DNA from 2 places in the Bacillus sp. PK6-013 genome. Region 2 is predicted to be linked to the other one. Evidence: predicted binding sites of a transcription regulator. Region 2 holds the regulator's gene; the other holds the start of a gene.
The links. Region 2 encodes Rex, which represses fermentation and respiration genes when NADH is low (regulators of the CRP and FNR family bind a similar motif). Its sites were predicted from a motif close to TTGTGAAATATTTCACAA; they were not measured.
Positions count from the first base shown of each region.

Region 1: M1E03_RS01165 (cytochrome ubiquinol oxidase subunit I) is a predicted target of Rex. The motif match lies at 1,999-2,016, and genes of this name have one in related genera.

Region 1 covers NZ_CP096417.1:242,665-247,623, reverse strand. Annotated here, with positions in the region: gene cydB (cytochrome d ubiquinol oxidase subunit II) at 1-549, opposite strand, end outside; gene M1E03_RS01165 (cytochrome ubiquinol oxidase subunit I) at 536-1,942, opposite strand; gene M1E03_RS01160 (formate/nitrite transporter family protein) at 2,734-3,522, shown strand; gene M1E03_RS01155 (DUF1259 domain-containing protein) at 3,607-3,996, shown strand; gene M1E03_RS01150 (NAD-dependent malic enzyme) at 4,014-4,959, opposite strand, start outside.
Region 2 covers NZ_CP096417.1:3,636,603-3,641,561, forward strand. Annotated here, with positions in the region: gene groL (chaperonin GroEL) at 1-600, opposite strand, end outside; gene groES (co-chaperone GroES) at 645-929, opposite strand; gene M1E03_RS18355 (CPBP family intramembrane glutamic endopeptidase) at 1,155-1,889, shown strand; gene M1E03_RS18360 (YdiK family protein) at 1,889-2,080, shown strand; gene tatC (twin-arginine translocase subunit TatC) at 2,125-2,901, opposite strand; gene M1E03_RS18370 (twin-arginine translocase TatA/TatE family subunit) at 2,908-3,081, opposite strand; gene M1E03_RS18375 (redox-sensing transcriptional repressor Rex) at 3,120-3,764, opposite strand; gene moaC (cyclic pyranopterin monophosphate synthase MoaC) at 3,768-4,274, opposite strand; gene M1E03_RS18385 (ABC-F family ATP-binding cassette domain-containing protein) at 4,421-4,959, shown strand, end outside.

The DNA.
Region 1 (4,959 bases), 890 kb from region 2:
CAACGTAATAAAGATCAGGCCGTGCAGCAGGCAGAGAAGTGTAACGGTGACTCCCCCTGTTACGGAATAGACGTTCACATAGTCAGTAAAACCGGCGTGCAGATTCATATCGGCATCAATCGGCATACCGCGCAAAATACTGGTAAATAAAACACCGAACAAAAACGGGGGCAGAATGCTGCCGAAAAATACGACCCAATCCCATGTTTTCTTCCATTTTGCGGTTTCGACTTTCCCTCTAAATTCAAACGCGACTCCGCGTCCGATCAATGCAAGAAGAACAAAGACAAACGGAATGTAATATCCGCTGAACATCGTGGCATACCAGTTTGGAAAAGCCGCGAAAATCGCGCCTCCCCCAGTCAGCAGCCAGACTTCATTGGCATCCCAGAAAGGGCCGATCGTATTGATCATCACCCTCCGTTCAAGCTCGTTGCGTCCGAGAAACCGGGTCGCCATTCCGACGCCGAAATCAAAACCTTCAAGAAAGAAAAAACCGATGAACAGCACAGCGACTAATATAAACCAAAGTTCATTAAGAGATACCATGGTAAACCTCCTGATCAAACGGGTCTGTCGATACGGAATCATCATGATGGTGGTCATGGTGTGCAGCCCCTTTTTTAATCTCCCGCACAAACAAGTAGACAAGAACGAGCGCCAGTACAAGATAAATCGCTGTAAACGCGATGACGGAAAACAGCAGCATTCCCGCTGATACGTTCGGCGACACGGACTGCGCCGTTGTCAAAATACCGAACACCGTCCACGGCTGGCGTCCGATTTCAGTCATGATCCACCCCGCCGTATTTGCAATGAATGGAAAGGCGATTAAAGCCACCATCGTCCGCAAAAACCATTTGCTTGTTTCAAGTCTTTTACGGAAGCTGAGATAGAGGCCAGTCAAAGCGGCAACGATCATTAAAAGTCCTGAACCGGCCATGATTCTGAAGCTCCAGAACGTCGTTTTCACCGGCGGAATATAATTTCCTTCTCCGTATTTTTCTTCATATTGCTTTTGCAGCGTCTTCATTCCGGGCACATCGCCGCTGAATTGTTTATAAGCCAAATAGCTGAGCGCATACGGGATGCTGAGCTCTGATTTGTTTTCCTGCTTGTCCGCGTCAATGTTCGCAAGCACCGTCCAAGCTGCAGGATCACCGCTGTCATCCCAAAGCGCTTCGCTGGCAGCCATTTTCATCGGCTGGCTCTTCATCAGATGCTGGGCCTGCTCATGTCCGCTGAACGCTACGCCGATGCCGGAAACAAGCGCCACAATCATCGCGATTTGAAAGGATTTTTTAAAAAAGAGCAATTCCTGTTTTTTCAGCATTTTATACGCGCTGACACCGGCAATGAAAAACGCTCCGGTGGCAAGCGCACCGAAAATGACGTGCGGAAATTCAACCCATAGCTGCGGGTTTTTAATAATCGCAAAGAAATCGGTCATTTCCGCGCGGCCGTTTTTGATCGCGAATCCGACAGGCTCCTGCATAAACGAGTTGGCCGCTAAAATCCAAAACGCCGACATGATCGTTCCAAGCGAAACAAGCCAGATGGACAGCAAATGGATCTTCTTCGGAAGCCGATCCCAGCCAAATATCCACAAACCGATAAACGTCGATTCCATAAAGAAAGCAAGCAGCGCCTCCACCGCGAGCGGAGCGCCGAATACATCACCGACAAAGCGGGAGTACTCCGACCAGTTCATTCCGAACTGAAATTCCTGTAGAATCCCGGTGACCACACCGACTGCAAAATTAATTAAAAATAAGTGCCCCCAAAATTTAGCCATCGTTCTGTAAATGTCTTTTTTCTTTACGACGTATAGAGTTTCCATTAAAGCAACCATAAAGACAAGCCCGATTGACATCGGCACAAAAATAAAGTGAAAGATCGTTGTTGAAGCAAATTGAAATCTTGCCAAAATGAGTTCGTCCACTGTTCCAGTCTCCTCCTCTTTGTTCTAGCCGGACCGTTGCCGAATGGGCATCACCCTTGCTCAAAGTTTCACATGAATCTTATGAATATGATCACAGACAAAAGGGTGACCTTGGCCCACATTGATGTTCCGATATTATCCGGATGGTTATTTATACCTGTACTTTACCGCGAATCCCTTCTTAAATAAAGTACATATTCCCTAATTTATGGATGTCATTGTGACAATTATCCGAAGAAATTATAGATATTTTGTGACGCGGTGGTTAACAAGAACTAAATCAGCATGAGAAAAATGCCCCTCATTCCCGCGGAGCATTTCGTCATTCAACGATTGCGATTCTCTGCGCAAAGCCTTGCGGATCAAAAGAATACCGTTATATGCAATCAAACAAATTCGGCGCTTTCCTTCAGTTTGAAAACGCCTGACGGAAAGTCCTGCTATTTTGTCCAATCTGTGAAATCTTCCCTCAGCCTTTTGCGCACGTCCTTCATCTATGCTTTCATACAGCACCAGCTGATTGCACTGCGCATTTAACCTGCTTGCTGCCGTATCCCTCCCTGTCGAGCTATCTTTGAAACATCGCTCCCTCAGGCTTTTACGAATGGATGGAATATTTATTACTTAAAAATAAACAATAACGATACCTTGTTTATTCTATGAAAATCGAACCATACATTTGTTCAAACAAAGTACACAAAATTTGTGAAATGTTTCACAATATCCTGCTATACTTAGTTTGTATTTATGATAGATACTTCTTAAGTAAACACTTGATGGTGGTGGAAAACATGGAATCAAAATCACTTGTTCTAGTCGAAGAGCTTGCCTTAAAAAAGCAAAGCATCTTTATGCAAAGCCCGCTTCGTTATCTTTTACGAGCTATGCTGGCCAGTATGTTTATCGGGTTCGGAGTCATTGTAGCGTTTAAAACGGGGAATCTATTTTATGTTGAACATTCTCCGTTCACATATCCAATTGCAGCAATCACATTCGGGGGCGCCATTATTCTGATCGTCTATGGCGGAGGAGATTTATTTACGGGAAATACATTTTATTATACATTGGCTGCGCTTCGTAAAAAAATGCGTTGGCCCGCTGTTATCAAGCTGTGGATGTTCAGCTATGCAGGAAATTTAATGGGCGCCGTGTTTTTCGCAGGCCTCATCTTTGCGACCGGTTTATTTAAGGATCCTTCTTCCACCGGCTTTATACTTAGCGTGGCGGAACATAAAATGAATACGCCGGTGACCGAATTGTTTTTCAAAGCGATTTTGTGTAACTGGCTAGTCTGCCTTGCGTTCTTTGTTCCGATGGCGCAAAAAGGAGACGGAGCGAAAATGTTCTCTATGATGCTGTTTGTTTTTACTTTCTTTATTTCCGGTTATGAACACAGCATCGCGAACATGGCCACTTTTGCCGTCTCTCTGGTCACCGAGCATCCGGATACGATTTCGATTGCAGGCGCAATCCATAACTTGATTCCGGTAACCCTTGGGAACCTGATCGGAGGCGCGTTTATGATGGGCTTCATGTACCACTATGCAAACAAGCCGGGCGGTGAAGAAATCATCAAATAAAAAGATTGTCCATTTTTAAAGGATTCTAAATATGCGGGTTCCCTTCATAAAATCGTGGTAACTTTAAAAATGGAGGTTCAGCAGATGCAAAGTTTTCATTCGCTTTGCCAGCAGTTTGGACATATTTTAAATGGGGAGCCGCACATTGAACACGGTGTCTGTTCTGTCAGCATCAAACGGAATTTGCGCGTCACGATTCAAGGAAGGCCAAGCCGTGGAGTCGGCATGGAAGAAGTCATGTTCGAGTCGCTCGATCAAAACGGAATCGCCTTGAATATGGCCGAAGTTGCCATTTTGCCTGAAGAAATTCCGTTGTTTACAAAAAAGCTTGTCGATCAAGGCATCATCATCAGCGCTCTCCACAATCATTGGATTTTTACAAAACCGAATATTTTATATATTCATTTTCAATCTGTAGAACCGCCGTTAACATTCGCAAGAAAAACAGCTGCCGCTTTATCCGTATTGCGATAAAGCAGCAGCTGTTTTCTTTATCCGTTCATTTTTCCCATTTCTGAAAGTGCGACCCTTTCGACTGCTTTGGCCACAATCTCGTGAACATCAGGATTCAGCGGATCAGGCACAAGATCGCCTTGTTTTGTGCAGGATGCAATCGCTTCGGCGGCCGCGACCAGCATCGGGTGGCTGATCGATTCCGCTCCGGCATTTAACACGCCCCTGAAAATACCGGGGAACCCCAGCACATTGTTGACAGACCGTCCATCCGCAGCGTAGGCTGCCCCGGCCTCGAGCGCATCCTCAGGCTCAATCTCCGGCTTCGGATTGGACAGAGCCAAAATCACCTGGCCTTCCCGAACCCATTTCTTATTGATCAATCCCGGAACGCCGGTTGTCGCGACGATGATATCGCAGCTTTCCATCAATTCTTCGATGCTTTCAGCCGCATGGCCGCCATAGTTCTCTAAACGCGCCATCGCCTCAAGCGATTTATCCGTTCCGATGACACGTTTTACCCCATATGCCATAAACATTCTGCAGATCGCGACCCCTGCCGCACCCAGGCCGATTTGGCCGACATGGGCCTGCTTCAGATCGACCCCTGCACTCTTGGCGGCTGAAATGGCGGCCGCCAGTGTCACCACCGCAGTACCGTGCTGGTCGTCATGCATGACCGGAATATTCAGGTCGTTTTTCAGGCGCTCTTCGATTTCAAAACAATGCGGTGAACCGATGTCTTCAAGCAAAATACCGCTAAATCCGGGCGCAATGTTTTTAACCGTCCGCACGATTTCGTCAGGATCATTCGTATCAAGCAGAATCGGAACTCCGCTGATGTCTGCAAGCTGGTCGAAAAGCGCGGCCTTCCCTTCCATAACAGGCATTCCCGCCACAGGCCCAATGTCTCCCAAGCCTAGGATGGCCGTACCGTCCGTTACAATTGCAACCGAATTGCCGATGCCTGTATAGATATTCGCT
Region 2 (4,959 bases):
AGGAGACGCATATCCGCGGTCGAACTGCATACCTTCAACCACTTCAAGCTCTGTTGTGAATCCTTTTGATTCTTCGATCGTGATGACACCGTCGTTGCCGACGCGCTCCATCGCTTCAGCGATCAGGCTTCCGACTTCTTCGTCAGCAGCGGAGATTGAAGCAACTTGTGCGATTGATTCTTTGCCTTCGATTGGTTTGGAGATTTCTTTCAGGCTTTCAACCGCTACAGCCACAGCCTGCTCGATACCTTTGCGCACGCCTACAGGGTTAGCGCCGGCAGTTACGTTTTTAAGACCTTCGCGAATCATCGCTTGAGCTAGAACTGTCGCTGTTGTTGTACCGTCACCGGCAACATCGTTTGTTTTGCTCGCAACTTCAGCAACAAGCTTTGCGCCCATGTTTTCGAACGCGTCTTCAAGCTCGATTTCTTTCGCGATGGTAACACCGTCGTTTGTGATTAATGGAGAACCGAATTTTTTCTCAAGAACGACGTTGCGTCCTTTAGGTCCCAAAGTTACCTTTACAGCATCCGCCAATGCATCTACACCGCGCAGCATTGAACGGCGGGCTTCTTCGCTAAACTTAATATCTTTTGCCATGTTATTCGAACCTCCTATATAATTGTCTCGTTTTTATTTATGACTTAGCCGATAACAGCTAAAATGTCGCTTTCACGCAAGATTAAGTAGTCAGTACCTTCATATTTCACTTCGGTACCTGCATATTTTGAGAAGATGATGCGGTCGCCTGTTTTAACTTCTAATGCAACGCGCTCTCCGCTCTCTAACACACGGCCTGAACCGGCTGCAACCACTTTACCCTCTTGTGGTTTTTCTTTTGCGGAGTCAGGAAGTACGATTCCGCTGGCAGTTTTTTCTTCAGACTCAACGAGCTCAATGACAACGCGATCACCTAATGGCTTTAACAATGAAACAACCTCCTCAATATTTTCATATGTAATTTTAGCACTCGCACTAGGTGAGTGCTAACACAATTCTTATAATAAAGAATCTCCCAGGCAATTTCAAGTGATAAGGTCAAATTTTTTTGCGCTTACATTTCTCCGCATGTCCTTATCATCCTATAATTTAAAAAGAGTGTGTTACAATAAACATAGTCTGAATTAGATTTTTAGAAAAGGAGTACATAAAGCTTGAGAAAACAATACTGGTTTATTATATTGGCATACGTTCTCATGCAATTGTCGGCCGCTGTCGGCTTGCCTCTTCTTTACTTTTTGGGAGTGGGCAAAGGACAGCCAAAGGCTGAAGCCCAGCTTACATTGACAGGCGTCTGGTCTGTCATCGCGTTTACCCTCTGTCTCGTTATCGTGCTGCTGATTTTGCGGACGGTGCCGAAGACGACGCTTCGCAACCGCCCGAAAGCATCGGTTGGAGCGTCAATCGGATGGGCGGTAGCCGGCGTTTTTCTCGCTTTGTTTTCGCAGTCAATTGCCGCTTCGATCGAAATGTACTTGTTCGGGGTCAACCCGGAATCGGAAAATACGCAGCGGATCATGGAAATCATCACCGCATTGCCGCTGATGGTGTTTGTCTCTTCTGTATTCGGACCGATTCTTGAAGAAATCATTTTCAGAAAGATCATTTTCGGTGCAATCTATGAGAAAACGAATTTTTTCATTGCCGCTTTGTTCAGTTCGGTGCTCTTCTCGGTCGTCCATTTGGATTTCAGCCATCTGCTCATTTATACAGCAATGGGATTCACATTCTCCTTTTTATATGTCAGAACCAACCGGATTATCGTGCCTATTTTCGCCCATGTCGCCATGAATACGCTCGTCGTCTTACTGCAGACATTCCGGGAGCCTATTGAAGAATATTTGAAACACGCCGAGAAAATGCAAATGATTATTGGAGGATTTCTATGATGAGAAGCCCTAAATTCTGGGGAGCGATTTATTTATTAACGGGTGTGCTGTTTACATATCTGGCGGCAACCTCGCCCGGAAGCATGTGGTCTTTTTACACGATCCTGCTGATGCTTTTCGCAGCCTATAATATCAGCATTTCCTTTAAAATGTTCGCCCTGGCCGGCAAGATGAAACGAAAAGATCAATAGCCTTTTTTGTGAAGGAAAAGAGCCATTCTGAAAAAGAATGGCTCTTATTTTGTATGGTCGTTCAAAAACGCTTGATTTTCCTCTTGAATCATTGTTTTTTGCGCCTGCCTGTAGGATATTCTTGAAATCACGATACTGATTTCATAAAGAATGAGCAATGGCACTGAGACCATTAAATGCGACAAAAGCTCAGGCGGTGTAATGAGGGCCGCGATGACGAACAACACAAAATATGCGTATTTTCTGATTTTCGCCAAAAACATCGGCGTCACGAGGCCGAGCCTTGTGATAAACATGATGACCACAGGCATCTGAAACAATAAGCCAAAAGGAAGCGTCAACTGAAGCAGAAACTGAAAATATTCGTGTATTCCGATGACCTGGTTGACATTCAGATCATCTGAGACTCTCGTCATAAAGTCCACGACAAACGGAAATAAAATAAAGTAAGAAAAGGCAATGCCGCCTAAAAAAAGAATAATCGATATCGGAATATAGCTGAGCGTCACTTTTCGTTCCTTTTCATACAGCCCCGGGCTGATGAAAGCCCACAGCTGGTATAAAACAAGCGGCGAAGTCAAGACGGCGCCGATGATGAAAGCGAACTGCACGTACACAAATAAAGGATCGGTCAGCTTGAACGCGTTGAGCGTCAGCAGCTTCGCTTCATCCGTCTGCTGCAGATAGATAATCAGCGGCTTTGCCAATAAAAAGCCTGCCGCAACAAATAAAACAAAAAAGAAAAAAGTGATCACAAGCCGTCTGCGTAGTTCTGTGATATGTTCTATCAGCGACATTTCTCTTTCCTTCATAAATGTCATCCTATCCTACTGATCTTCTTTCTTTTTATCGGAATCGTCGTCAGCCAAACCTTTTGTCGCATTCTTAAACTCCCTCAGCGTGTTTCCCGCTGCTCTTCCCAGCTCGGGAAGTTTTTTCGGGCCGAATATCAAAAGCGCCACCACGACAATTAAAATAAAGCTTCCAGGACCGATTGGCATAAAGCCTGCCCCCTTTCCTTTATTTTTCGTTTTCCGTTTTACTTTTCCTGCATTGAATAATGTTTCATGAAATACACCAGCGACTGAAGTTCAACCGCCAAATCTATATGATGAATGCGAATGTGTTCCGGCACATTCAAGCGGGCCGGCGTGAAATTAAGAATGCCTTTAATGCCAAGCTCCACCAGCCTGTCTGTAATCGACTGTGCGGCTTGAGCCGGTACCGTCAAAATGGCGACGGGGATATCATCCGTCATATGCTCTTCAAGTCTATTCAGATCATAGACGGGAACACCGCCGACCTCGGTTCCGATTTTTTCCTCATTGATGTCAAACGCCATGGCGATTTTTGTATTATTATTTTTGATAAAATTGTAATGGAGAAAGGCTGTCCCCAAATTCCCCACGCCAATGAGCGTTACGTTCGTCATTTCATCCTGATCAAGCGTCTTTCTGAAAAAGGACAGCAAATAATTGACATTGTAGCCGTATCCTTTTTTTCCGAGCGCGCCGAAGTACGAGAAGTCCCTGCGGATGGTCGCAGAATCGACTTTGACGGCATCGCTCAGCTCAGCGGAAGATACACGCTGTTTTCCGGATGCATGAAGGTTTTTTAAAAAACGATAATATAATGGCAACCGTTTCGCTGTCGCTTGCGGAATTTTTGAATGATCCATGTTCATAAACTAATCCTCCATGTCTACATCAGCTTTTTCCCTTTTATAGTCACCGTTTTTCCCGCCTGTCTTTTCGAGAAGAAAGGTCGGTCCTATCACCATTCCCTTATCCGCCGCTTTGCACATGTCATATACGGTCAGCGCACATACGGAGGCCGAAGTTAACGCTTCCATTTCCACACCTGTGCTCCCTTTGGTCTTCACTTTAGATTGAATATGCAGGATGCTCTTCTGTTCTTTCTCCTCCCAGCGAAAGGCGATGTCGACTCCTTTCAGAGCGATCGGATGGCACATCGGGATGATGGCGGATGTCTGTTTTGCGGCCATGATTCCGGCCACTTGCGCCACCGACAATACATCGCCTTTTCCGATTTCCCGGTTTTTGATTTTTTCATGTACTGTTCGATTCATAGACACGCTTGAAACAGCCGCAGCTGTGCGTACTGAAGCTTCCTTTTCGCTTATATCAACCATCTTGGCTCTGCCTTGTTCATTAAAATGTGTAAACTCATTCATGTTCTGAACTCTCCTTATAACGATCATACACTATTTTTTTCATTCTGTCTTTTTCTTTGGCTAAAATCTTCCAGACTTCACTTAATTGTTTGCTGACTGCGCAGTGATAGGCTACACTTAAAATAGCAGACAAGAGGTGAAAGATCATGATGATTTTACAAGTGAACCAACTTTCAAAATCGTTTGGAGCCGATACGATTTTAACGAATATAAAACTCGAAGTCAGATCTCGGGACCGGATTGCGATCGTCGGACGCAACGGCGCCGGAAAATCGACTCTTCTAAAGATTATCGCAGGAAAACTTTCATATGAAAAGGGGGACATCATCAAGCCGAAAGATTTGACGATGGGCTACCTTGACCAGCATTCCGGCCTCGATTCCAAGCTGACGCTCAAAGAGGAATTGCTGTCGGTATTTGATTTTCTAAAAAAAATGGAAAAAGAAATGCGCGCGATCGAGGAAAAGATGGCGCAGGCCGGACCGGACATGCTTGAATCATTGATGAAGACGTATGACAGGCTTCAGCAGGAGTTCAAGGACAAAGGCGGCTACCAATATGAGGCAGAGGTCAGATCCGTCATGCACGGGCTCGGCTTTGCGGGGTTTGACGACTCCGTCCGCGTCCAGGACTTAAGCGGAGGTCAAAAAACAAGGCTTGCCCTCGGAAAAATGCTTTTGACAAA